Regions from separate parts of the Mycobacterium lehmannii genome, predicted to be linked through region 2. Evidence: riboswitches for the same ligand, from Rfam matches in the RefSeq annotation. Region 2 holds a riboswitch; the other holds the start of a gene.
The links. Region 2 has a riboswitch for cobalamin ahead of AU192_RS20050 (ABC transporter substrate-binding protein). Riboswitches for the same ligand answer to the same signal wherever they lie in the genome.
Positions count from the first base shown of each region.

Region 1: linked by a shared signal. The riboswitch ahead of metE (5-methyltetrahydropteroyltriglutamate--homocysteine S-methyltransferase) and the one ahead of AU192_RS20050 (ABC transporter substrate-binding protein) in region 2 are both predicted to bind cobalamin.

Region 1 is NZ_LQIR01000011.1:6,319-17,572, reverse strand. It holds gene AU192_RS25020 (HNH endonuclease) at 32-439, opposite strand; tRNA gene AU192_RS07525 (tRNA-Thr) at 473-545, opposite strand; gene AU192_RS07520 (SigB/SigF/SigG family RNA polymerase sigma factor) at 669-1,454, opposite strand; gene AU192_RS07510 (alpha/beta fold hydrolase) at 1,605-2,405, shown strand; gene AU192_RS07505 (SpoIIE family protein phosphatase) at 2,402-3,562, shown strand; gene AU192_RS26110 (hypothetical protein) at 3,563-3,685, opposite strand; gene AU192_RS07500 (MarR family winged helix-turn-helix transcriptional regulator) at 3,810-4,310, shown strand; gene AU192_RS07495 (DUF5313 domain-containing protein) at 4,328-4,744, shown strand; gene metE (5-methyltetrahydropteroyltriglutamate--homocysteine S-methyltransferase) at 4,774-7,035, opposite strand; cobalamin riboswitch at 7,169-7,352, opposite strand; gene AU192_RS07485 (GntR family transcriptional regulator) at 7,417-8,061, opposite strand; gene AU192_RS07480 (LLM class flavin-dependent oxidoreductase) at 8,130-9,482, shown strand; gene AU192_RS07475 (CaiB/BaiF CoA transferase family protein) at 9,482-10,666, shown strand; gene AU192_RS07470 (HpcH/HpaI aldolase/citrate lyase family protein) at 10,683-11,254, shown strand, end outside.
Region 2 is NZ_LQIR01000045.1:124,773-136,026, forward strand. It holds gene AU192_RS20000 (aminoglycoside phosphotransferase/kinase family protein) at 1-325, shown strand, start outside; gene AU192_RS20005 (Rv3575c family transcriptional regulator) at 322-1,422, opposite strand; gene AU192_RS20010 (metal ABC transporter permease) at 1,455-2,321, opposite strand; gene AU192_RS20015 (metal ABC transporter ATP-binding protein) at 2,321-3,124, opposite strand; gene AU192_RS20020 (metal ABC transporter solute-binding protein, Zn/Mn family) at 3,111-4,064, opposite strand; gene bluB (5,6-dimethylbenzimidazole synthase) at 4,096-4,767, shown strand; gene AU192_RS20030 (LamB/YcsF family protein) at 4,764-5,522, shown strand; gene AU192_RS20035 ((2Fe-2S)-binding protein) at 5,524-6,174, opposite strand; gene AU192_RS20040 (ABC transporter ATP-binding protein) at 6,171-6,953, opposite strand; gene AU192_RS20045 (FecCD family ABC transporter permease) at 6,950-8,020, opposite strand; gene AU192_RS20050 (ABC transporter substrate-binding protein) at 8,017-8,994, opposite strand; cobalamin riboswitch at 9,083-9,206, opposite strand; gene AU192_RS25210 (WhiB family transcriptional regulator) at 9,168-9,524, opposite strand; gene rpmG (50S ribosomal protein L33) at 9,524-9,688, opposite strand; gene rpmB (50S ribosomal protein L28) at 9,688-9,924, opposite strand; gene mrf (ribosome hibernation factor-recruiting GTPase MRF) at 9,988-11,169, shown strand; gene AU192_RS20070 (MBL fold metallo-hydrolase) at 11,231-11,254, shown strand, end outside.

The sequences.
Region 1 (11,254 bases), on a different contig from region 2:
GAACGGGTGACCCGATAAACTCGGGCACCCGTCAATACGACTGGCCGTCGGCGTATCGCTGTCGCCGGTAGTGGCGGCCGCTACCGCGATTCCTTGCCTTATAAGTAGGCAGTTGACTGTCGCAGTTTGGACAAACCAGCCGCAGGTTTTCACGGCGGTTGTCGGTCGCGTCGCCATTTATGTGGTCGATTATCAGTGCGAGCGTTGAGCCATTCCACTCAGCCGTGATGCCACAGATTGCGCAACGGCTGGCCTGCTGTTCAAGCAGGTAGTCCCGAACAAAGTTGCCCTGGTAGGAAGTGCGGCCGCAGACGCCGGACTCAAGCCAAGCATTCAGAAGTACCCGCCGGCGATGTGACTGCTGACATGCACTGGAGCAGAAGACTTTCTGTTTACGGCCAACCAACTCGCGGCCGCACCCGAGACAGGCCTTCAACATAGAGCGACCCTAAGCAGGTCGGCCGACAAACGGAGCCGCGTGAGAGACTCGAACTCTCGACATTCGCCTTACAAGGGCGATGCTCTACCAACTGAGCTAACGCGGCCGACTCGGTGAGCCTCGGCCATTCTACGACGGCATAATCATGCGATCCGCGGGACGCCCGCGCCAGCGGTTAGTAGTGCACCCACTCCATGCCGATATACGTATCATTACAGACCTAAGCGCATCAGCTCGCAGCGGCGAGGAAAGATGCTTTGACCTGACTTCTCAACGTTTCCAACGCCTTTGCGAGCAGGCGCGACACATGCATCTGCGAACAGCCGATCTGCGCGGCGATCTGACTCTGCGTCATGTCCTCAAAGAAGCGCAGCGTCAGCACGTCGCGTTCGCGGCTCGGTAGGGCCGCGATCAACGGCCGCACGGTCTCGACGTCGAGTACCTTGTCGAAGCCGGCGTCGTCACCGCCGAAACTGTCCCCGATGGACGCCGAATCGTCATCGCGCATCGCCGGTATGTCGGTCGACAACGTCGAATAGTTCGACCCGGCGATCACCGCTTGCACCACCTGTTCGCGATCGACGCCGAGATCCTCGGCGATTTCGCTCGCGGTCGGTGCGCGCCCCAGGCCCTGCGCCAGCTTCGCGGTGGCCTTGTTCACCCGCATCTGGAGGTCTTTGACGGTGCGCGGGACCTTCACCGCCCACGCGTGGTCACGGAAGTGCCGACGGACCTCGCCCATCATCGTCGGTACGGCGAACGACAGGAATTCTGTTCCGTTGTCGACGTCGAATCGATTGAGCGCATTGACCAGCCCGACACGTGCTGCCTGCACAAGATCTTCGTGCGACTCACCGCGGTTGCGATAACGACGTGCGATGTGATCGGCCAGCGGTAGGCAACGCTCACAGATCAGATCGCGTTGCCGGTGGTAGGCACCCGACCCCTCATCCAGTGTTTTGAGGTGACGGAACATCTCCGTCACATCGGAATAATCGGAATTTGGTCCAGCCACGGGTACGTCCGTCCCTCGAAGAATTGCAATGCGGGCTCGCGGATCTGAACCTGATCGAGCACGTATACCCCCGTAGTGACCAGCCGAAACGCCCTGACAGCCCGGGGCGGGAGGCACAGTCGAGGGACGGTGGCTTTTAAGCTGCTGGTCATGGACGTTTGGACCCGGAACAACATCAAGATCGTTGGAAACCAGAGCGGTCCGACGCTGTTCCTAGCCCACGGTTTCGGGTGTGACCAGAACTTGTGGCGGCTCATCGTCGACCGGCTGCAGTCGGACTTTCGCATTGTGTTGATGGACCACGTCGGCTCCGGGGCTTCGGACCCCAAGGCGTGGGACGACACCAAGTACTCGTCGCTGGACGGCTACGCCGACGACGTCGTCGAGATTCTGCGCGACCTTGATCTGCGCGACGTGGTGTTCGTCGGCCACTCGGTGGCGGCGATCATCGGTGTCCTCGCGGTCATCACCGAGTCCGACCGGATCGCCAAACTCGTCATGGTCACTCCGTCGCCTCGCTACATCGACGACGACGGCTACCGCGGCGGGTTCTCGAGGGCTGACATCGACGAACTTCTGGAGTCCCTGGAACTGAATTACCTTGGCTGGTCGCATGCCATGGCTCCGGTGATCATGGGTAATTCCGACCGGCCGGAGTTCGCCGAGGAACTCGAGGCGTCGTTCTGCCGAACCGATCCCGACTGCGCGCGGGTATTCGCCCGCGCCACATTCCTGTCCGACAACCGCGCCGACCTGCCGCGGGTCTCGGTACCCACGCTGATCCTGGAGTGCTCCGAGGACGCGATCGCACCGGCATCCGTCGGAGCCTATGTGCACCAACATATTTCCGGCAGCCAGCTGGTCACGCTCGATGCGACCGGCCATTGCCCCCACGTCAGCGATCCGGACGCCACGGCCCAAGCGATCGCCGAGTTCGCCCTACCGGCATGACCGGGTTGGATCTCGACGATCACTGGGAGAACGCGCCCACCGGCAACGCGATCGCCCATCCCAACGGCCGCATCATTCGAGCCAACGCGACCCTGGCCAGCTGGCTCGGCTATGAGCGAAAACACCTGCACGGCAAGCTGATCACAGACCTGTTGACCGTCGGCGGGCGCTTGCACTACGACACCCATTTCCGGGCGATCCTGCGGATGAGCGGAAAACTCGATGGCGTGACGCTGGATTTCCTGACCGCCGACGGCACGCGGCTACCGATATTCCTCACCGCCAACATGGCCTACGACGCCGAAGGACATCCAGAGCTGTTGCGCGTCAGTGCGGTCGACGCCAAGGACCGACGATCGTACGAGCGGGAGCTGCTGGCGCAGCGTGAGCGCGCCGAGACCGAGCGCAGCCGGGTGCAGGCGTTCGCCGAAACCCTGCGCCGCTCACTGCTTCCGCCGCTTCTCGCACCGCCGCCGGGACTGGACGCCGCCGCGTACTACCACACCGCGTCGGACGACGACGTCGGCGGCGACTTCTATGACCTGTTCCCGCTGTCACGCTCCACGTGGGGTTTCTTCCTCGGTGACGTCGCAGGAAAGGGCGTCGACGCCGCGGTGGTCGCCGGCCTGGCACGGTACGTGCTTCGCTCGGCCGCGGTCGCCGACCACGATCCGGTAAAGGCGCTTCACGTACTCAATTCGGTGCTGATGCAGGACGTCGAGATCGGCGGCAATCGGCTGTGCACGGTGATCGACGGAAGCCTCACCATGCGCGGCGACGGTTTCGACGTGTCCCTGGCCAGCGGCGGTCATCCCCCGCCGCTGCTTCTCCGCGCCGACGGATCGGCCCATTACGCCGACACCGTCGGTGGCCATGCCGCCGGGATCACCGATGACGCGCGGTTCGTCGCTCACAGATTTCACTTGGTGCCCGGGGACACCTTGGTGCTCTACACCGACGGTCTGACCGAGGCGAGCACCGGAATCGGCCATCAGCGCTACGACGACGAGGGTGCCCTGCTCGCGTTCGTCGACGCCCGCGCACCCGCCACCGCCGACACCATCGTCAACGCGTTGAAGGACCTGCTCACCAGCTTCGGGCCCGGAGTCAAGGACGACGCCGCGGTGCTCGCGCTAGGGGTGCCGGCGAACGCCTAGTCAGGTCTCGTCGGCGACGTCGTGGCGGTCCTGATGTCCACCGGGGGCCTCCGGTTCGTCGTCGCGGTGGTCCAGGTCGTCCTGCAATGCACGTTGTTCCTCGGTCGCCTTGGTGGCGTCCATCGGAGTAGCGGGTGGGTCATTCGGCGTTGACATCCGACAGGGATCGACCGCCCGCCCCCGGACAAAACCCCGTGTGACCAGAAGTACATTGCTAGGACACAAACTATTTGGCCACGATGGAGTTGTGTCCACATCAACTCCGGCGCGGGTCGACCCGCTCGCGCTCGAGCAGCAAGTCTGCTTCGCGCTAGCGGTCACGAACCGAGCCGTGCTGGCGATATACCGGCCGCTGCTCGAACCGCTCGGCCTCACCCACCCCCAGTACCTCGTCATGCTGGCGCTGTGGGACCACTACAAGACCTCAGAGGCCGCAGAGCCGCCCACAAAACCGCTGTCGGTCAAGGACATCGCGAGCGCTTTGCAACTCGACTCGGCGACACTGTCCCCGATGCTCAAACGCCTCGAGTCGCTCGGCTTCATCACCAGGGCACGCAGCGCCGTCGACGAACGGGCCACGGACGTGCGGCTCACCAAGGAAGGTGTGCGGTTGCGACGCCGTGCGCTCCAGATACCGCCTGCCGTCGTCGAGCGCCTGGGTGTGGACCTCGACGAACTCGAAACGCTTCGCAACGTCTTGAACCGTGTGAACACCGCGGCCCTCGCCGCGGGCGCACTCGACAACTGACCACTCAAGGAGGATTCGTGCCTGCCGCCCGCCCCAACATCGTCCAATACATCACCTATTCGTATGGACGCCGGCTTCCGGACTCCATGCGCGAGTGGGTGGCGCGCGACCTGGCCGGTCCTGGCGCGCTGCGCCGCCACATGATCCGGATGGCGATTCCACCTCTGTTCGTGCTGGCCCCGTTCTGGTTGCTTCCGGCGTCGCTGTACGTACACCTGGAAATGACTGCGCCGATCTACATTTGGGCGATCCTCATGGCGCTCGCGCTCAACAAGATCTGGCGTCGGCACCGCCTCGCCCAGCACGGACTGGACCAGAACCTGGTCGACGAGATCAAGCGCAAGAAGGATGCGCGGATGCACGAGGACTACATCCGCCGCTTCGGCCCACGCCCCGAAGAGGCTCGCTGGCAGCAGAACAGCAGCCCCTTCTAGCCACGCGGAGTCGTCGGCTGCGCGTGCAGTCACCGAACCTCGTTCGCCGCGGCGACCAGGTTGCGCAACGAGGCGGTTACCTCGTCGGTCCTGCGCGTCTTCAGACCGCAGTCCGGGTTCACCCAAAGACGCTCGGCAGGAACGGAGTTCAACGCTTCTCGTAACGAAGAGGCCATCTCGCCGACGGCGGGTACCCGTGGCGAGTGGATGTCGTACACGCCGGGGCCGACGCTGTTGGCGAACCCGGCCGCGTTGAGGTCGCCGAGCACCTCCATGTGCGAACGCGCCGCCTCGAGGGACGTCACATCGGCATCGAGATCGGCGATTGCGCCGATCACCTCGCCGAACTCCGAGTAGCACAGGTGCGTGTGGATCTGTGTCGAGTCATCGACACCCGATGTCGACAACCGGAATGCGTCGACCGCCCAGCGCAGATAGGCATCCTTGTCCTTGGAGCGCAGAGGCAGCAGTTCGCGAAGCGCGGGCTCGTCGACCTGGATGATCGCGATACCCGCCTTCTGCAGATCGATGGTCTCCTCGCGAATCGCCAGCGCCACTTGGGCCGCCGTCTGGGCCAACGGCTGGTCGTCGCGCACGAACGACCACGCCAGGATCGTCACGGGCCCGGTCAGCATGCCCTTGACCGGCTTGTCGGTCAGTGACTGCGCATAGGTGATCCATTCGACCGTCATCGGTTCGGGTCGACTGACGTCGCCGTACAGGATCGGCGGGCGAACGCACCGGCTGCCGTAGGACTGCACCCAGCCGTTCTGTGTGGCGAAGAATCCGTCGAGCTGCTCGGCGAAGTACTGCACCATGTCGTTGCGCTCGGGCTCGCCGTGCACCAGCACGTCCAGGCCGATCTCCTCTTGCAACCGGATTACGGCGGCGATCTCGGCCTGCATCCGGCGCTTGTATTCGGCGGCGTCGATCTTGCCCGCGCGCAGGTCCGCTCGGGCCAGGCGGATCGCCGATGTCTGCGGGTACGACCCGATGGTCGTCGTGGGCAGGACGGGCAGGTTCAGCCGCGCCTGCTGCGCTGCGCGGCGCCGGTCGGCGGGACCGCGTTCGGTGCCGGAGGCGGTGATGGCCGAGATCCGCTCTCGCACATCGTCGTTGTTCAACCGGGGATCGGCGCGCCGCGACGCGATGGCCGCGTTAGACGCCGCGATCTCACCGTCGATCGCCTCGCGTCCGCTCTTCAAGCCGCGGGCGAGCGCCACGACCTCGGTCACTTTTTCGAAGCCGAAGGCCAACCAGCTGCGCAAGGCGCTGTCGATAGAGGGCTCCGCATCGAGCGTGTACGGAACGTGCAGCGTCGAGCACGACGTCGAAACCGCGACGTGCCGCGCCGACCCCCGCAGTGTAGTCAGGGTGCCGAGAGCCGATTCCAGGTCGGTGCGCCAGATGTTGCGGCCGTCCACGACGCCGGCGACGAGGAGTTTGTCGGCCAGTTCGGGCACCGCGGCGACCGCGGACACCCCGCCCGCGACGAGGTCGACACCGATCGCTTCGACCGGCGTTCGCGCCAGCGCGGGCAAGGCATCCGAGAGCTCGCCGAAGTAGGTGGCCACCAAGATCGCCGGCCGATTCGTCAGCCGACCGAGCTGTGCGTAGGTGCGCTCCGCGAGTTCGGCTGCGGTGTCGACGAAGTCGGTCACCAGAACGGGTTCGTCGATCTGCACCCACTCCACGCCCCGCTCAGCGAGAAGTGCCAGCAGCTCCCCGTATACCACGGTCAAGTCGGCGAGCCGGTCGATCGGGGGGCCCGCGCTGTGCACCGCCTTGCTCAAGGCAAGGAAAGTGATCGGCCCGATGACGACAGGGCGGGTCGGAATACCCTGCGCGCGAGCTTCTTCGAGTTCACCGAGAATCTTGGCCGGGTTCAGCGCGAAATGCGTGTCCGGAGCGAGTTCGGGCACGATGTAGTGGTAGTTGGTGTCGAACCACTTCGTCATCTCCAGGGGAGCGATGTCGTCGTTGCCACGCGCGGCAGCGAAATAGCGGTCCAGTTCATCGGACACGTCCGCGACTCGCGGGGGCAACGCACCCACCATGGCGGCGGTGTCGAGCACCTGGTCGTAGTAGGAGAACGTGTTCACCGGAACGGAATCCAGCCCCGCGGCGACGAGCGCCTCCCAGGTGTCGCGGCGCAGTTCGGCGGCGACGGACTCGAGTTCGTCGCGTCCGACGGTGCCGGCCCAGTACTTCTCGACGGCTCGTTTGAGTTCACGGTTCGGGCCGATGCGCGGGGAACCGAGGATGGTGGCATAGAACGGTGTTGCGGTCATGACGACGTCCTCATCGGTACGGCGGATGTTCATCGCCGGAGGGTGTCGTGCCGAGCGGTCACGCCATGAGCAACCCGCTTCGGCCACAGCCCATTCCGCGAGGCGATGAACCACCGGACGCGGCGCGCCCGGTACATCTGGCAGGTCTTCGGACTCGCAGGCTCGCACATGGTCGTGCACCTAATGGCCGTCGCTTCCCAGCCCGTGGGGCCAGTGCTGTTGACGGCGGTCGTTCCTGCATACCGCTGCGGGACAGTCCCGGATTCTCACCGGGTTCCCTCTCGCACCGCACCCGAATCGGCTGCGGCACTCGATGCCGACGGCCCTCCCTCGAATCCGAGATCGGTTCGCCCGCAAACCAGCTGCGCGACCAGCCTACCCCTACCGCCGGGCCAGCCACTCGGCCAGGGACCTGCCTGCCTCCAACACATGACGTTCGGCGATGTCCCGCGCGGCGTCGGCATCACGACGCTCGAGCGCATCCAGTAGCTCCTCGTGCTCGGACAGCGAGTGCTTCTCATGTTCGGGGAATACGGTGAGGAAATTCGTGGGCACCACCCGCGCGGCCTGCCGGATCTGCGTCAGCAACCGTGGTGAGTGGGCGGCACGGTGGATGGCCTGGTGGAACAGCCAGTTCGCTTCGCCGATCGTGTCGTCCCCCGACCGCGTGACGACATCGGCGGCCAGCTGCCGCAGCTGTGCGAGCTCGTCGGCGGCCACCCGCTCGGCCGCCCACGCGGCCGCCTGCCCGGTGAGCACACCGAGGATGGTGAAGCTGTCCTGCACATCGCGCGGACTGATTCCGATGACTGTGATGCCGCTGCGCGGCGCCACTTTCACCAAGCCCTCAAAGGACAGTTCGAGCAACGCTTCCCGCACGGGCGTACGGCTTGTCGAGAACTCCTCGGTGATCGCGTCGAGGTCGACGCGGGTGCCAGGAGGCAGCGCTCCGGTGAGGATGCGGTCCCGCAACTCCCGGGCGGCGCGTTCACGCACCGTGCCGGAGATGTCGACTGACCGGGTCATGTTCCGACTCTAGCAGGCAAAACATCCCACATTTGAAATCTGATATATCAAATGTTAACTTTCGGACCATGACCCGGACCGACCACATGGCGCTCGTCGCCTTCATGCAAGCCGGCAGCACCTCGGTGTACGCCGGATCGTGGCGTCACCCCGCCACCGAGCACGGCTACCTCGACGCCGGCTACTACGCCAAGATCGGCAGGCAACTCGAAGAGGGCTGCTTCGACCTGATGTTCTTCGACGATCGGCTCGCGATGCCGGGCATCTACGGCGGGTCGGTGGCCGAGGCCGCGCGGTACGGCGCCCGCCCGGTCAAGCTCGATCTTGGTGTCGTGCTCGGCGTGCTGGCCCATACGACGTCGCACATCGGGCTCGGCGCCACCTACTCGACCACCTACTACGCCCCGTTCCACGTCGCGCGCACGTTCGCCACGCTCGATCATCTGTCCGGCGGCCGCGCCGCGTGGAACGTGGTGACGTCGGTCAACGACAGTGAGGCGCAGAACTTCGGCGTCGACAGCCACCTCGGCCACGACGAACGGTACGACCGCGCCGACGAATTCCTGGACGTGGTGACCGGCTTGTGGGACACGTGGGAAGACGACGCGGTGCTGCACGACCGGACGTCAGGTCAATATGCGGATCCGGCGAAGGTGCACGAACTGGGCCACGTCGGCCAGTACTTCCGCGCGCGCGGACCGCTGACCGTCCCTAAAACACCGCAGGGACGTCCCGTCATCATCCAGGCCGGCTCGTCGGGCCGCGGACGCGAATTCGCCTCGCGCTGGGCCGAATTGATCTTCACCGGCGACCCCGGCCTTGAGGTGGCGCGTGAACACTACGCCGATCAGAAAGCGCGCATCGCCGCCGCTGGGCGCGACCCTGACGCGGTGCGCATCTGCCCGATGGCTTATGCGGTCGTCGGCGAGACGGAGTCGCACGCCAAAGAGCGCGAGGCGATGTTCCTCAACGATCTGGTGCACCCGATGGCCTCGCTAACCCTGCTGTCGGAGCTGATGAACTACGACTTCGCCCGACACGACCTCGACGACCCGGTGACCGACGAGATGATCGCATCGGTCTCCGGAATCCGCGGACTCGTACAGAACCTGCGCAATCACATCGGCGGTGACACCGTCACGGTGCGCGACCTCGCCGGCCACCGCGCCACTCTGCTGCAGGGACCACGATTCGTCGGCACCGGTGAACAGGTCGCCGACCAGATGGCCGAGTGGTTCACCGGTGACGCCTGCGACGGGTTCGTCCTGGCCGCAACGCATTTACCCGGCGCGTTCGAAGACGTGGTCCGCATGGTCGTTCCGCAGTTGCAGCGCCGCGGCCTGTTCCGCACCCGGTACGAGTCCTCGACGCTGCGTGGGCACCTTGGGCTGCAGCGCCCAACCGCCCGGGTTCCGGCGTGATGCTCGACGGCCTGCGGGTACTCGAGTTCGCGACGCTGGCTGCGGCCCCACTGGCGGCGACCTACCTCGGCGAGTTCGGCGCCGAGGTGATAAAGGTCGAGGACCCCAGATGCGGCGACCCCATCCGCACCTGGGGCCATCAGCGCAACGGCGTCGGTCTCATGTGGAAGTCCTTGTCGCGCAACAAGAGATCCATCACCTTGAACCTGCGCTGCGCCGACGGACAGGCCATCGCCCGCCGCCTGGCCGAACAGGCCGACGTCGTCGTCGTCAACACCCGACCACAGACCCTGCAGAAGTGGGGCTTGGATTACGAGAGCCTGCGCGCGGTCAACGACCGGATCGTGATGCTGCACATCACCGGCTACGGGCTGACCGGGCCGAAGAGCGAGCGCCCCGGCTTCGGCACGCTCGGCGAGGCGATGAGCGGTTTCGCCCACATCACCGGAGAGGCCGACGGCCCGCCGACGCTGCCGCCGTTCATGCTCGCCGACGGGGTGGCGTCTCTGAACGCCGCGTACGCGGTGATGATGGCGCTCTACCACCGCGACGTGCACGGAGCGCCGGGCCAGTTGATCGACATCAACCTGATCGACCCGCTGGCCAGGTTGTTGGAACAGACGCTGCTCGGCTACGACCAGCTGGGGTTGGTGCCCGAACGGGCCGGCAATCGGTGGGACATCTCCGCGCCGCGCAACACCTACCGCACCGCCGACGGCAAGTGGCTGGCGATGTCAGGCAGTTCACCGGCGTTGGCGCTGCGGGTTTTCCGCGCCATCGGTCGCGACGACCTGGTCGCCGACGCCGACTTCTCGGATCCGCAACGCCGCCTCGCCCGGGCCCGCGAAGTCGACGCGGTGGTCGCCGACTGGGTCGCCACCAAAACCCTTTCCGAGGCGATGGCGGTGTTCGAATCCCAGGAGGTGGCGGCCGCACCCGTCTACGACATCACCGATCTGATCGCCGACGAACAACTTCGATATCGGGAGGTGTTCGTTCCGGTCGACGACGCGGAGTTGGGGGCGATGACCGTGCAAGCACCGGTCCCGCGGTTCTCGTCAGCACCCGGCCGAGTCGGCCATCTCGGGCCGCGCCTGGGTGAACACAACGCCGAGGTGTACGGCGAACTGCTCGACATGTCCGTGTCTGACATCGCACAACTGCGCGCCGACGGCGTGCTCTGACCACGAAAGAACATCGATGACCAACCTGCTCCGGCGTTCCGAACTGGCGCTGCCCGCAAGTAACGACCACATGTTCAACAAGGCTGCCGGCAGCGGTGCAGACCTGGTGTTCCTCGATCTGGAGGATGCGGTACCACCGGCCTTCAAGGTGCAGTCACGCGCCAAGGCGATCACGGCGCTCAACGAGATCGACTGGGGCAGTACAGCACGCGCGATCCGCATCAACGGCCTCGACACACCGTGGTGTCACGACGATCTGATCGAGGTCGTCACCCATGCGGGCCGCAACCTCGACACCGTCGTGATTCCGAAGGCGCGTACGGCCCGCGATGTGTGGTGGGTCGACGTGCTGCTGACCCAGCTGGAGTCGAAGCTGGGTCTGGACAACCGGATTCGGCTGGAGGTGCTGATCGAAGAGGTCGAAGGCCTGGCCAACGCCGAAGCCATCGCCACGGCCAGTTCCCGTCTCGACGCGCTCATCTTCGGGGTCGGTGACTTCTCCCTGTCGCAGGGCGCGCGGGTGGACACCAACTTCGACCCGCTGGGCGAATACGTCGGCGACTTCTGGGCCTACGCCCGCAACAAAGT
Region 2 (11,254 bases):
GCCCATCCACGGTGACGCGCCATACCACAACATGATCACCACACCGGACGGCGAGCTGTGGTCGGACTTCGAACTCGTGACGCTCGGTGCGGTCGAATCGGATCTCGCGTTGGTGGGCGCCGACGCGCTCGCCGCCTACGACGCGGCGGCGGTCTCCATGGGGCTACGCCCGACCGATGAACGTGTTCTGCGGATCACCGAGGCGGCCGGCAGACTCGCGATGGTCGCGGCGCTGGCGATGGCTCCCGAGCTGCCGATGCTCACCTCGGGTATCGCACCGATGGTCGAGCAGTGGCGGGCGTCCCCACCGGTCACCGCGCTCTAGGAGGGCGGTCCCGCGGTGCGGCCCCGGACCAGCTCGGTGTCGAGGACTTCCACGACCGGCAGACCCGATCGTGGCGGGTGGTGCAGCAGCCGTCCCGCCCGGCGACCCTTCTCGATGCTGGGCTGTGCGACCGTGGCCAGACCGCGCCGCAGCGCCTCGGGCACTCCGTCGAATCCGGTGACCGTCATCTCGCCGGGAACGTAGATGCCCCGCGCCCGTAGGTAATCCATCGCCGACAGGGCCAGTACGTCCGCAGTGCACATCAACGCGGTGAGCCGGGGATTGGCTGCCAAGGCGACTGCCGCGGCCGCCCCGCCCGACGTCGGCAGGTGCTCGTAGCTCTCCACCACGGTCAGCGATTCGGGGTCGAGCCCGGCTGCAGTCATCGCGTCACGAACCCCTGCGATGCGTTCGCGCTGTACGTGAAAGTGCGGAGTCTGCAGTCGTTGGGGGTCGGCCACCGTGGGCCCTGCCCCGCCCTTCGGCCGATCCCGGCCCAGCCGCATCGTCAGGAGGCCGATTTCCCGATGACCCAGCTGCACAACGTGTTCGGCGAGTTGGCACATGGCGCCACGGTCGTCGATGGACACGCGCGAGGCACCGGGCACGTCCTTGGGCTGGTCGATCACCACCATCGGCAGGTGCCGCTGCTGGACGGTCGCGAGATACGGGTCGTCGTCGGAGGCCGAATAGACGGCGAAACCGTCCACCCCGGCAGCGAGGATCGCCGCCGTCCCGTCGCTGACGCTGCGGTTGGGGCCGATCGCGACGAGCAGCAGTCCCTGCCCGGCCTCTTCACACGACTCGGCCAAGCCGGCCACGAAGTCGAGTGCGGCTGGATCACTGAAGGAATAGTTGAGCGGTTCGGTGATCATCAGACCGACCGCACCGGCCTTGCGGGTGCGCAGCGAACGCGCCACCGGGTCGGGGCCGGGGTATCCCAGCCGCTTCGCGGTGGCCAGTACGCGATCGCGGAGTTCGGCCGACAACTGGTCCGGCCGGTTGTAGGCGTTGGAGATCGTGGTGCGGGAGACCTTCAGTTCGGCGGCCAGAGAAGCCAGCGTGGCACGCCGTCGCGGCGTGGGACTCCTCGGCATGCTCCGTGAGGGTAGCCGACCACGCCTCGAGCTCAGGTGACCAGCACCTGATCGGCGGTTCGTCGCAGCCCGCGCTGCCCGGCCCACACCACCGCCCAGACGCTGCACGCGACCGTCACGATCACGAAGCTGGGCGGCGCGTTGAACATCGCCGAGAGCCCGAGACCCACCCACACCGCTGCGAGGCTGAACGCCGTGGACAGGGCGATCGCCTTGCCCGGTCGCGGTGTCAGCATGATCGCCGCCGCAGCGGGACTGACCACGAGCGCGAACAGCAGCAGCGTGCCGACTGCCTGCACGGCCATCGTCACCGCCAGGCCGAGCAGCGCCATGAACGCCACCGAAAGCGCGCGCACCGGCACTCCCCTGGCGTCGGCCACCTGGGCGTTGACGGACGTGAACAGCAGCGGCCGGTAGATCAGCGCGATGCACACCCCCAGCACCGCGACCAGCACCGCGAACGTGATGATCTGCTGCCGCGAGATCGCCAGCAGGTTGCCGAACAGGACGTTGGTCAGCGTGCTCGAACTCTTGGTCGCCAGCGAGTTGAAGAACAACCCGAGACCGGTCGCCATGGCCAGTACGGTCCCGGTGGCCACCTCGCGGTCGGCCGCCCGGCGACCCAGCGCTCCGATCACCAGAGCGCCGCCGATGCAGAACACGCCGAGTCCCACCCCGACGGGGACGCCGACGAGTACCGCTCCCGTTGCGCCCGGCAGCCCGATGTGAGCGAGCGCGTGGGCGGCGAAGGCGGTGTTGCGCACGACGACGAAGTAACCGATCAGGCCGGCGGCCAAGGCGACGATCGTGCCGCCGATCAGCGCGTTGCGCATGAAGGACGACGTGAGGATCGGCCACCAATTGTCTTGGTAGCCAAGCGCGACGATGGTCGTGTTCATCACGGCCTCCGCACGTAGAGATCGCCCTGCGGCGTATGCACGACTTCGACTCGGGTGCCGTAGAGGTGGCTCAGCAGTGTCTCGTCGACGGGGCCGTCGAAGGTGTCGAAGTGCGCGTGTCCGTCGAGTAGGTAGATGGCGCTGGTCAACACGCCCAGCAGTGGGTTGAGGTCATGTGCGACGACCAGGATCGTCACGCCGAACTCCTTGCTGATCCGCTCGAGCACGGCGACGATCTCGCGCTGGCTGCGCAGATCGAGTGCGGCCAACGGCTCGTCGAGGATCAACATGCGGGGCTTGGAGACCAGCGCCTCGGCCAGCGCGACCCGCTGGCGCTGGCCGCCCGAGAGTTGGGAGAGCCGTTTGTCCGCCACCGCGGTCGCATCGACGGCGGCGAGCACCTCGTCCACGCGACGGTTGTCTGCACGACTCGGCCACCCTAAACCCCACCGGTGCCCGACGAGGCCGAGCATCACGGCGTCGCGCGCCCGGATCGCCTCGCCGGAGGCCGACGCGTAGTTCTGCGGGACGTAACCGATCGACTTGTTGAGCGCACCGGCCGGTTGGCCGAAAACGCGGACGTGTCCGGACGCCGGCGGCACCAGGCCGAGCACGATCTGCAGCAGCGTCGTCTTTCCGGCGCCGTTCGACCCGATGACGGCCACGATGCCGCCTGCGGGGACCTCGAACGTCGCCTCCGACCAGATCAGCCGCCCGCCGCGCGCCGCGCTGACGTCCTCAAAGGTCAGCGCCGTCTGCTCGACGACGGATTCGGCCTCAGGTTCGGAACTAGGTGGCGACACCGAGCGCCTCGCCCAGTGCGATCAACTGGTCGATCTGCCAGCTCTGGAACGAATCAGCGTCCGGGGGCAGCGTCTCGGTGATCTCGACCACCGGAACCCCCGACTGTTCGGCCGCTACCCGAAGCTGTTGCGGGACAGAGCCTTCGGTCTGCACGTTGTAGATCAAGACGTCAACGCCGCGATCGGACAGCAGTTGTAAGAAGGCGTCCAGGTCGGCCGGGGACGGTTCGGAGTCGTTGGACGACGCGACCTGATAGCCGCGCGGGGTGCGGTTGGCCAGACCGAGCGCCGCACCCATGTCATCGAATGACGTCTCGGTCGCCGCATAGCTCTTGCCGGACGCTTTGGCCCTCAGGGAATCAATGAGCTCATGGTACGGCTTGAGGTTGTCCGCGAGCGCGACGCGGCGTTCGTCGAAGTAGCCCGCCGCCTCCGGTGCGAGTTGACGCAGTCGCGCGGTGACCGCGTCGGCCAGCGCCGTCACCGCGGCGGGGTCGTACCAGGCATGGGGGTTGGCCCCGTCTTCGTGGTCGACGGCCATCGCCTCCACGACCGGCGCATCAGGGGCCGTGCTGGCGGCGAGCTTGACCGCCCACTCGTCGTAGTGACCACCGTTGAGGACTACGAGCTGCGCGCCGTCGAACTTCGCCGCATCCGACGGTGCGGGCTCGAAGTCATGGGGGTCGGCCGCCGAGCCGGCCAGCACCGTGGAGACCTCCGCGCAGGCACCGCCCAACTGGGAGACGATGTCACCCCACTGATCCACGCTGACGACCACGTCGACCGGCCGGACCGGACAGGGAGCGGTACTCGTCTCCTGGGCCGCCTCGTCACCGCCGGCGCACGCCGCCACACCGAACGGCGCGGCCAGCACCGCGCTGGCGAGGATCGTGCGGACAATGCGGGGGGTGATCACACCGATAACGATAACCGTTTCCATTAGTGAGCGCTGCCCGGACTAAGCTGGCCGCGTGAACCAGCACGCGTTCGACGTCGAAGAACGCCGCGCGGTTTATCGGGTGATCGCCGAACGCCGCGACATGCGCCGGTTCCTGCCCGGCACGCAGATACCCGAAGACATGTTGGTGCGGCTGCTGCAGGCCGCGCACGCCGCACCGAGCGTCGGCTTGATGCAGCCATGGCGATTCGTCCGGATCACCGACGACCGGCTGCGGGCACGCATCCACGACCTCGTCGACGAGGAGCGCGTGCGAACCGCCGAGGCGTTGGGGCCACGTGGCGAGGAGTTCCTGGCTCTCAAGGTCGAGGGGATCCTGGAGTGCGCCGAACTCCTCGTCGTCGCGCTGGGCGAAGGCAGACACGAGCATGTGTTCGGGCGTCGCACCCTTCCACACATGGACCTGGCCTCGGTCTCCTGCGCGATACAGAACCTGTGGCTCGCCGCGCGCGCAGAGGGGCTCGGCATGGGTTGGGTGTCGATCTTCGAACCGGACAGCCTCGCCGAGTTGCTCTACATGCCGAACGGCGCTGAGCCCGTAGCGATCCTGTGCCTTGGCCCGGTCCCCGAGTTTCCGGACCGTCCCCAGCTCGAGATCGACGAATGGACGACTGGACGTCCGTTGACCGAGTTCGTCGCCGAAAACCGGTGGCCATCATCGACATCCGCGGAGTTACCGACATGAGAACCGTCGACATGAATGCCGACCTCGGTGAGGGCTTCGGGGTCTGGCGCCTCGGCGACGACGATGCCATGCTCGACATCGTCACCAGCGCCAACGTCGCCTGCGGCTTCCACGCCGGCGACCCGGCACTGCTCTTGCGGGCATGCCGGGCGGCGGCCGAGCGCGACGTGCGGATCGGCGCGCAGGTGAGCTATCGCGATCTGCCCGGATTCGGCCGCCGGTTCATCGACGCGACACCCGAGGATCTCAAGGCCGACGTGATCTATCAGATCGGCGCGCTACAGGCGATCGCGCACGCCGCCGGATCCACCGTCACCTACGTCAAACCTCATGGGGCGCTGTACTTCTCGATCGTGACCAACAACGATCAGGCCCGAGCGGTCGCAGAGGCCGTGCACGACGTCGATCCCGCCCTTCCGGTGCTCGGGCTCACCGGCTCGGCGTTCTTCCGCGAGGCCGAACAGCTCGGATTACGCACGGTGCCCGAGGCGTTCGCCGACAGGGCCTATCGTCCCGACGGCCGGTTGGTGGACCGACGCCAGCGCGGTGCCGTCCTGCACGACACCGACGTCATCGCCGACCGGATCGCGTCGATGGTGTCGGACGGGCGCGTCGACGCGGTCGACGGCTCGACGATTCCGATCACCGTCGATTCGATTTGCGTGCACGGTGATTCACCGGGCGCCGTGCAGATCGCGACGGCGGTACGCGACAGGCTGTTGGCCGAGCGCGTAAAGATCGCCCCCTTCACCTGATTCAGCGCAACGCACAGTCTCCGCACTTGGATCCGTCGCTCACGCGATAGTACAGACAGCAGCTTCGGCGACGAAAAGCCAAGTTGTGTTTGACCGTTCCGGTTCCGGTGAGCTTGCCGGTCTCCAACAGAGACCGCGCCAGGGCGGTCGCGGAATCGCGTAGCTGCGGCCGCACCGAGTAGAGCGCTCGGGTCGCGGCCACCAACGCCGAGGCGATGTTGCCGTAGAGCAGGCCCGGTGCGACCTTGACACGCAACCCGTCGGCCAACCGCTCCATGTGCTCCTCGACGACGATGCGGTACAGCGTGGCCGACGGGTCTCCGACGAGCTGATCACCTTCGGGGACAGATACTCTCAGTGCTGGGCTGTCCTCCGCACGCTGCAGGCTCGTGAGGTCGGGGACCACACCGTATGCGACGGCGCACGCGAGCACCGGGGACCACAGCCTCGACGCGTGGCTCAACTGCACCGCCGACGCACTGATGCGAAGGTCGCGGGTGCGGTAGCGCGTAGCCGTCGCCAAGATCAGGTCCTGGTATCCCTCGGTGTAGTACGCGTTAACCGGCCGCCAACCCGCTTCGGCGCTCCCTTGAGCGATGGCGAAGAACCCTCCGAAGCGGGCGATCTCGGTGAGTTGAGCGTCGATCCTCACCGGGTCCACTCCTTGGGTGTCACGTCGACCCGGATTCGATCGGTGCCCGCATCGAGGCCGACCCTGGCTGCGACGCCGTAGACCTCGGCGAGCATGTCCTCGGTCAGGACCTGTGCGGGAGTGCCGATCGACACCACGCGGCCGGTATCGAGAACGCAGATCCGGTCGCAGTATGCCGCAGCGAGATTGAGATCGTGCAAGGCCGCGACGACGGTGGCGCCGGTGGTCCGTAGCAGGTGCAGGGCATCGTGCTGGTGGCGCAGATCCAGGTGGTTGGTCGGCTCGTCCAACACGATCGTGTCGGTGCTCTGTGTCAGCGCACGAGCGATCATCACGCGCTGCTTCTGACCGCCCGAGAGCCGGTCGAACGGCTCGTTCGCCAGACCGGATACATCCACTGATTCGAGCGCCTCGGCAATGATGCGGCGATCGTCGGCGTTGTCGCCGTCGAACGCGCGCTTGTACGGGGTCCGGCCCATCGCGACCACGTCGAACACCGTGAGCGCGAAATCGCCCGGCGCGTCCTGCAACACGGCCGCAATGCGGCGCGCCGCGCGCTTGGCCGGCATCTGCCAGACGTCTTCGCCGCCAACCAGCACGCGCCCCGATGTCGGCCGCTGAGCACGGTAGAGAGTGCGCAACAGCGTGGTCTTACCGGCGCCGTTGGGTCCGACGACGGCCACCATCTCGCCGCGCTCCACCCGCATGGACACGTTGCGGACCAACGTCTTTCGCCCCTTCGTCACCGTCACTTCGTCGATGAGGACTCCGCCAGTCACGCCGACACCCTGCGCCGCATCAGCCACAGAAAGTACGGGCCGCCGACGAGGGCGGTCAGGACGCCGACCGGCAGTTCCTCCGGTGCCGCGACGGTTCGCGCGGCGATGTCGCACACGATGAGGAACGAGGCCCCGAGCAGCGCGACCGCCGGCAAGGCGCGACGGTGGTCGGCGCCGACGAGCATCCGCACGATATGCGGCATGATCAGGCCGACGAAGCCGATCGCACCGCTGACCGCGACCATGGCACCCACCATCAACGCGACCACGACGAACATCGCCCCGCGGAAGCGATGGACGTCCAAACCCAGTGCCGCAGCGGCCTCTTCACCGCTGTACAGCAGATTCAGCGGCCGAGTGACGGCGAGCAGCACAGCGATACCGATAGCAACGGCCACAGCCGGGATCCACACTGTCGACCAGGCGGCCCCACCGAGGCCGCCGAGCATCCAGCGCACCGCGGACTGGGCCTTGTGCGGATCGTCAGAGGTGACGATCAGCAGACTGGCGACGGCCGACAGCACCTCCGCGACCGCGACACCGGCGAGTATCAGTCGCAGCGTGGTCATCCGTCCGCCCGTACGAGCGAGAAAGTAGACGGCGACCAACGCGATCAACGCTCCGAGAAACGCCGCCAGCGGCAGCACGAACAAGCCGAGCCCTGCGCCGGCCACCAGCACCGCGACCGCACCCACCGACGCACCCGACGACACACCCAAGAGCATCGGGTCGGCCAACGGGTTGCGCACGACGGCCTGCAGCACCATCCCGCAGCACGCCAGGCCGGCCCCGATGACCGCCGCCAGCGCAACACGGGGAAGCCGCGCGTCGAGCACGATCGAGGCACGCACCGGCGGCCATGTCGGGTCGACCAACATCGGATTGAGCTGGTGGAGCAGGATCTGCCACACCTGCCCGGGCGGAAGGGCCACCGACCCGATGGTGACCCCTGCGGTCGCGCACACCAGAAGCAGTCCCGCGAGCATGGTCAGCACGAGGCCGTACGGAACGCGTTGCGGACCCGGGGTGACGGACCGTACCGGCTTGTCCAGGGCGGCGGTCGTCATCCGGATGGCTCCGGATGCAACTGCTCAGCAAGCGATTTGACCGCGCGCCCGACACGCACGCCTGCGGTGATCTCGGACAGCGGCAACACCGCGAAGCGTTGGTCGCGGACGGCAGGTACCCGCTGCAGCAGCGGATTGTCCAGCAGGAACCGCTTCTTCTGCTCGACCGATTGGTCGCCGTAATCGTAGATCAGGATGACCTCGGGCGCCCGTTCGGCGAACTGTTCGAACGAGACGTCGGCCCACACCTTCGGTACGTCGGCGAACAGGTTGCGCCCGCCCGCGGATTCGATGATCTGGTTGCCGATGCCCTGCCCGCCGGAGGTGAACACGGTGGTCTCACCGCTGTCGTAGACAGCCACCTCGACCGGTGCCAGGTCGCGCACGCGCCTGCGGGTGTCCTGCAGAATCCGCTGCTGGCGTTCGACCACCCACTCGGCTCGGTCGGTGACACCGAATATCCGTCCGATGGTGCGTATTTCGTCGTCCACCGCAGATAACGTCATCGGCTCAGAAGAGCAGTTCTCGGGATTGAGGTGGGTGTCGATGCCGACATCACGCAACCGCTCGCGCCCGCGCCCCTCCTTCTCGTCGAATGCGCTTTCCCAACCGCCGTAGACGAAGTCGGGTTCAGCGGCAAGCAGTGTCTCGTACGACGGATATTCTTCGGCGATCACCGGTATGGCCTCATAGGCGTCGCGGTATTCGGGCAGCACCTGATCGTCGAGGAATGCGGTGCCCACCATGGACTTCTGAAGTTCCAGCGCCAACATCGTCTCGCCCGAGTGCTGGTTCAAGGCCACGGCCCGGCGCGGTGGGCGGTCGTAGGTCGTGGTGACGCCGCAGTTGGTGACGCTCACCGGGAATCCCGCCACGGCTTCGGCAGCGGTGGCGCCGGTCGGCGGGGTCGCCGTGCCGCACGCCGTGAGCAGCAGCGCCGAGATCACCGCCGCCGCAAGATGTCGACGCGCCATATGCCGTGCCTTCCGTCGTGCGCGGATGCCACGGGAAGCGCTCTCGGTACGCCGAGGTCAGCCTCACCGGGGAAATCCGCCCCAGCCTTATGAGGAGGCGACCGCGGTGAGTATCTGGCTCCCAGCAAGATCGCAAAGACCTCGCCGGTCACAGTGGCGGGACCGCGCCGGATTCACACCGGCTTCCTCGAGTCGCGATCGCCTGTCGGGCACGATCCTGCCACACGGGCGTCAGTGGGCGCTCGTCCCGACGGCTCGGCCGGCTCGGTGAGCCGCTGTCGTTCTGTTGGCGTCGTTGCGCCCCAGATGCCCCATGGCTCCACGGCTGTGAGTGCATACCGCAGGCAGTCGGGCTGCACGGGACACGGCCGACAAACTCTTTTCGCCTGTTCTTCGCGTGCTACTCGACGTTGTCCGCGCTCCCCTTCGGCCGCGAAGAAGATCTCTGTCGGCAGCCCACGGCACCGTGCGTGCAACAGCCACTGCCGATCGTCTGCGGGGCTGTGCGGAGGACGAGGACAGGCCACCATCAGCGTTCCTCTCGGAAGTCGACGTGGCGGCGGACGATGGGGTCATACTTGCGCAGCACTAATCGATCCGGGTCGTTGCGCCGATTCTTGCGTGTGACATAGGTGTAGCCCGTACCGGCCGTCGAACGCAGTTTCACGGTGGGCCTGATATCGGTGCGCGCCATCAGATCTTCTGCCCCTCTTTTCGCAACCGCGCCACGACGGCCTCGATGCCGTCTCGGTCGATGACCTTGATGCCCTTCGCGCTCACCCGCAGTTTGATCCGGCGCGATTCGGACGGCAGGTAATACGTCTTCGTCTGGATATTGGGGTTCCAGCGACGACGCGTGCGTCGGTGCGAGTGCGATACCGAGTTGCCGAAACTTGGTGCTCGGCCGGTGACCTGACAGTGCGCGGACATATTCCTCCTTCGGCGGTAACCTAACGTTAATGAAAATCATTTTCAACTGAGGAAGGGGTTGCTGTGCGCACTCCACTGGTGCTGATCTGCGGGCAAGGCGACACAGAAGGCGTCGCCACCGTGCTGGCCCGGGCGACCGGCACGGTGGTCGTCAGACATGGATACGACGGTCAAGTCGTGGTGCGTACCGTCACGACGTCTTCGGGCACCACGGCTTGGCCGATCGAGTTGGTCCGCGGATGCGTGACCTGCACCGTGCGCGAGGACCTGCTGGTGCTACTGCGACGACTACACCGCCGCGGTGATGTCAATCGCATTGCGGTGCAACTCATGCCATGGCTCGAGCCCGAACCGGTGTGCTGGGCAATCAACAACGTGCGGGTGCACGTGGGTCCTGGCTACATCGACGGACCAGCGGCTCGTGACGTGCGCATCGAGGCGGTGGTGACCTGCGTCGACTCTGCCGTGTGGCTGTCTAAGGCGACCGGCGACCACGACCTCGACGACGGACGGACCGTGGCGCAGGTGGCTGTCGGGCAGGCTGAGTTCGCCGACACGCTCGTAGTCGACCAAGCTCATGGGCAGACGCTGAAAGTGCTGCGACGGTTGGCACCTCGTGCGCGCCTGACGGTCGGTTCCGAACGCATCGAGACGGCGCTGGCCAACCTCGAGCCTGACAGCAGGCGCGGACGCAGCGACCACCCGCACGACCCGCTGCTCGCCGGACAGCCGTCACTGGATGCCGACGGCGAAGTCGGGTTGTTGCTTTTCTCCGCCCGTCGGCCATTTCATCCCCAGCGACTGCACGACGCGCTGGAGGTGCTTCTCGACGGCGTGGTGCGCACGAGGGGACGGCTGTGGTTGGCCAACCGGTTCGACGATGTCATGTGGCTCGAATCAGCCGGCGGAGGTATGCGGTTCGAATATGCCGGTCGATGGCTGGCCGCCATGAGCGATACCGAACGGACCTACGCAGACCCGCAACGTGTTGTGCTCGCTGCCGCCGACTGGGACGACCGACTCGGCGACCGTCACGTTTCGATCACCGTATTGGTGCGCGGAGCGGAACCAGAGGACATCGTCGGCGCGTTGCGCGCAGCACTGCTGACCGACGAGGAATGGACGCGCCCAAACGAATGGTCCGCATACGCAGACCCTTTCGGCGACTGGCACGAGGATCCGTGTGACGACAGGGCCGAACATGCCGGCGAAATCAGCAGCAGGCACGAAGGGGAGGACCGGTGAAGGACGCGGTCGACAGTCACGATCGAGCGCACCATCGCGTGGGCCACTTAGAGTTGGCGCTATGCGTCTCAAGCTCGGCAGGCCG